One region of the Hypericibacter sp. genome, then DNA from elsewhere that is predicted to be linked to it. Evidence: riboswitches for the same ligand, from Rfam matches in the RefSeq annotation. Region 1 holds a riboswitch; the other holds the start of a gene.
The links. Region 1 has a riboswitch for S-adenosylmethionine ahead of ACREE8_RS25480 (OsmC family protein). Riboswitches for the same ligand answer to the same signal wherever they lie in the genome.
Positions count from the first base shown of each region.

Region 2: it holds a riboswitch for S-adenosylmethionine, as region 1 does, so the genes downstream of both, metZ (O-succinylhomoserine sulfhydrylase) here and ACREE8_RS25480 (OsmC family protein) in region 1, are expected to answer to the same signal.

Region 1 covers NZ_JBOHKS010000312.1:39,331-41,528, forward strand. The annotation lists gene ACREE8_RS25475 (O-acetylhomoserine aminocarboxypropyltransferase/cysteine synthase family protein) at 1-737, opposite strand, end outside; gene ACREE8_RS25480 (OsmC family protein) at 772-1,314, opposite strand; SAM riboswitch at 1,496-1,573, opposite strand; gene ACREE8_RS25485 (DUF1036 domain-containing protein) at 1,625-2,050, opposite strand.
Region 2 covers NZ_JBOHKS010000253.1:13,713-15,910, forward strand. The annotation lists gene metZ (O-succinylhomoserine sulfhydrylase) at 101-1,249, opposite strand; SAM riboswitch at 1,457-1,531, opposite strand; gene ACREE8_RS20410 (nuclear transport factor 2 family protein) at 1,809-2,198, shown strand, end outside.

The DNA.
Region 1 (2,198 bases):
CTCGGATCGGGCTGGTTCAGGCCGGGGAAGCGGTCGGCATGTTTCTCCCAGTCGAAATTGCCGCCATCGACGATCAGGCCGCCGATCGAGGTGCCGTGGCCGCCGATATATTTCGTGGTCGAGTAGACGACGATCGCCGCGCCATGGTCGAACGGCTTGCACAGCACGGGCGCCGCGGTGTTGTCCATGATCAGCGGCACGCCGAGCGAGCGCCCGATATCGGCCACTTCCTTGATCGGGAAGATATGCAGCTTGGGATTGGGCAGCGTCTCGGCGTAGTAGGCGCGGGTCTTGGCGTCGGTGGCGCGGCGGAAATTCTCTGGATCCGACGGATCGACGAACCGCGCTTCCAGGCCTTGCTCCTTCAGCGTGTTGGCGAAGAGGTTCCAGGTGCCGCCATAGAGGTCGGTCGAGGCGACAAAATTGTCGCCGGCCTTGGCGATGTTCTGGATCGAGAAGGCCGACGCTGCCTGGCCGGAAGAGACCGCGAGCGCGGCAACGCCGCCCTCGAGCGCTGCCACCCGTTCCTCGAGCACCGCATTGGTCGGATTCATGATGCGGGTATAGATGTTCCCGAATTCCTTGAGGCCGAACAGGTTGGCCGCATGCTCGGAACTCTGGAACTGATAGGACGTTGTCTGATAGATCGGCACCGCCACCGCATTGGTGGCGGGGTCGCTGCGGTAGTTGCCCGCATGCAGCACCAGCGTCTCGGGGTGCTTGCTGTTTGTCGGCATGGTCATCCTCCCTGCAATCGGATGGCTCAGCCTATCACGCGGCCGCGGGCCGTGCCGCCCGGTTGACGAGATCGAGGCTGGTCTGGACCGGGGTCACGTTGCGCAGCATGTCGAGGACCGGGCTATGCCGGTCGACCGTCACCTTGAGCCGCTCGATATCCTCGATCGAGGCCGGGCTGTCGATGGTCACCACGGCGCGAATATCGCGGAAGCCGGGACGCACGCCGTCGGCGACGGCGAAGAGCCCGCGCAGGTCGATGCGCCCCGTGACCTTCACGGAGACGTTGCTCAGCGGGATTCCCAGCGTGTCGGCATAGAGGCGGTAGGTGGCTTCCTGGCAAGCGCCCAGCGCCGCCAGCACCAGTTCGGCCGGGTCGGGGCCGGCATCCTCGCCCAGCGCGGTGCCGGCGAGGCTCGAGGGCTTGTCGGTCGTCAGGTGGAAATCGCGGATCTGGGCTTCGCTGCAGAGCCCGCCCGTCAAATGCGTCAGCGCCGAGAAGACCTGCAAGGCTTCGTTGGGCTTGTCCCGCAACTGGGTTTGGGCGGCGATGAAGCGATCCTGGTAATTGACGGTCATGGTTCGGGCCCTCCTAAGGGTCACTGGGTATTGGGGCTCCGAAAACTCGGACGCTTTAGCGTTTGGTGTCGCGGTGCAAGCTGCCCCTCAAATCCCCGCGGGTTCGTTCGGCTTTCGCCAGGGGAACCACTCCCCAATCCCTTTCGGCCCAAAACAAAAAAACCGCCGCAGCGAAGCTGGGGCGGTCCTACCGACCGTCGCTTTAGCTGCATTTTTATCGCGCCCGCAAGCTGTGGCTCAAATCGGCGCGTGCAAGATTTATGCGGGAATCAAATCCCGCTGTCAACCGAAACCGTAAAATCGATCTATTTTACGGTGTCGGCTCGTAGATCTCGTAGACGAAGGTCGCATTCTTGCCGACAGCGACCTCGCGGAAGCCAAGCGGGGAGCCCCCCTGGAGCGGGCAGTTGCTGTTCCCGATGATCTTGAACTCGTCGTTCTTCACGCAAAAGCGGAAGCCGCCGCCCATGAACCAGTTATGAGCCTTAGCGTCGGCGTAGAGATAGTACTTGGTCTCGGAGAGCTTGCCGGGCAGGAGCGTGGCGCAGCGCGACGGCTCGACGTTCCACCAGCCCTGGGACAGCCATTGGCCCTGCTGGCGGAAGCCCAGGGCGACGGCGACCCGTTCCGGGGTCTTGTTGCAGACCTTGAAGTCGGCGCGGGCATGGCCGGCCCCGGCTAGCATCACGCCCAGCACAAGAACCGGCAAAAGCGACAGAAAGCGTCTCTTCTTCATCTTCTGGATGAAGCTGAGGAGGCCCTTGAATATCGCTGTGTTTGGAATGACTTGACGCATGCCACTTCATGCACCCACAGCCGTAAAGGAAGGCTTAAGCAGAGGGTGCTACCGATGACAGTTCAGAGACCCCCGCCAAAGGGCCAAG
Region 2 (2,198 bases), on a different contig from region 1:
CGCCTCGGGCCCGCAGACGGCCTGTCAGCGATCTTCTCCCATCTGGATGCGGGCGCAGAATTGCTCCCGCGCGTCGGGGGGCGGCATCGGCGCCGGCCCGCTAGACCGCCTTCAGCGCCTGCGCCAGATCGGATTCCAGATCCTCGGCCGCCTCGAGCCCGACCGAGAGCCGCACCGTGCCGTCGAGGATACCCTGCTGCTTGCGCAGCTCGGGGCCCAGGCGCTGATGCGTCGTGGTCGCCGGATGCGTGGTCAGGCTCTTCGAATCGCCCAGATTGTTCGAGATCAGGATCAGCTTCAGCGCGTTGAGGAAGCGGAAGGCGCCGCCCTTGCCGCCCTTGAGATCGAAGGTGACGAGCGTCCCGCCGCTCTTCATCTGGCGCATCGCCAGCGCATGCTGCGGATGGCTCTTGAGCCCCGGATAGAGCACGGTCTCGATCTTCTTCTGGCCCGACAGGAACTCGGCGATGCGATGCGAGCTGGCGCATTGGCGCTGCAGGCGCAGATCGAGCGTCTCGAGCCCCTTGAGCAGGAGCCAGGCATTCATCGGCGAGAGCGAGGGGCCGGTGTGGCGCAGGAAGGGCTGCAGCTTGTCGTTGATGAAGGCGCGGCTGCCCAGCACGATGCCGCCCAGCGCCCTTCCCTGCCCGTCGATATGCTTGGTCGCGGAATAGACCACCACGTCGGCGCCATAGTCGAAGGGCTTCTGCAGCAGCGGCGTGGCGAACACATTGTCGACGATGACGCAGGCGCCCGCCTTGTGCGCGAGATCGCACACCGCCTTGAGATCGACGATGCGCAGGCCCGGGTTGGAGGGCGATTCGAGGAACACCGCCTGGGTCGGCTTCGACAACGCCTTGCGCCAGGCGCCGAGATCGCGCCCGTCCAGCAGCACCGTCTCGATCCCGTATTTCGGCAGGATCTCCGCCAGGATGTACTGGCAGGAGCCGAACAGCGCGTCGGACGACACCACGCGATCGCCGGCCTTGAGCTGGCAAGCGAGGCTCGCGAACACGGCGGCCATGCCGCTCGCGGTCGCGCGCGAATCCTCCGCGCCCTCGAGCAGCGCCATGCGGCTCTCGAACATCTGCACGGTCGGATTGGAGAAGCGCGAATAGACGAAGCGCGGCTTGGTGTTGGCGAAGGCGGCTTCCGCCTCCTCGGCCGTGCTGTAGACGAAGCCCGAGGTCATGTAGATCGCCTCGGCCGTCTCCTTGAAATCGGAGCGCAGCACGCCGCCATGGATCATGCGGGTATCGGGATGCCAGCTCGCCGGATCGGCGCCCGACCCGGTCAGGCCGGGTGCTGGGGCGATGCCGGCGGCCTTTGCCGCGGCGGTGGAAGGGCGCGTCTTCGAGCCCGAAATTCGCGGGCTCCTTCTCTGGACCATGGACATCTCCGCAAGGCCGGCAGAATCTGCCGAGCCAAAAAAAACCTCGACCGAAAAGGCCGAGGTTCAAAGCGTCCCTGGGCCTTTTAGCTGCTTATTTAACGTGGCCGCAAGCCGGCACAAATGACCACGGAAACTTGACTCCCGAGGGCGCCAAGATCGGCGGCAAGTATGGCCAGGGACGCGCGAATGTCAATCCCGGCGGAGCGCTCGGGCGGCGTCATCGCCCGCCCGGTGCATGTCGGAACACGCTGGGCACGCGCGATTGTTACAGGATTCCAAATGATTTTTTCGACGGCCGCCCTCGCCAGCGCCACGGGTCCCGGGCATTCTGGGGCCGGTGGTGGCCGGCATCGCGCAAGCAGGTATTCAAGGACCCGCCGATCGATGCCGGCGCAATGATGGGAGGACGATCGAGATGCTGAAATTCTGCGCGAGCGCCGGGCTCGCCGCGATGCTGCTGGCCGGCAGCGTTTCCTCGCCGGCCTGGGCTGCCGGCCCTGGCCCCGGCAAGGCCGACGGCACGCTGCGGCTCGACAAGGCGCCGACCACCCTGACGCAGGCCTATGCGCTCGAGGTGGTCGAGCTGCCGGAAATGCGCATGCCGAATTCGCCCGAACGTACGATCACGCTGATCCTCACCGACCGTCCGCTGCCGGGGCGGGTCGACGATATGAGCGCCATGGAGCAGGCCTATAACGGCCAGCTGCGCGGCCTCGTGATCGAGATCGACCCCGCCGCCAAGACGGTCGTCAGCGGCCGCACCCTGATCCCGCAGGACGAGCTGCCGCAATATTTCAGCATGAGC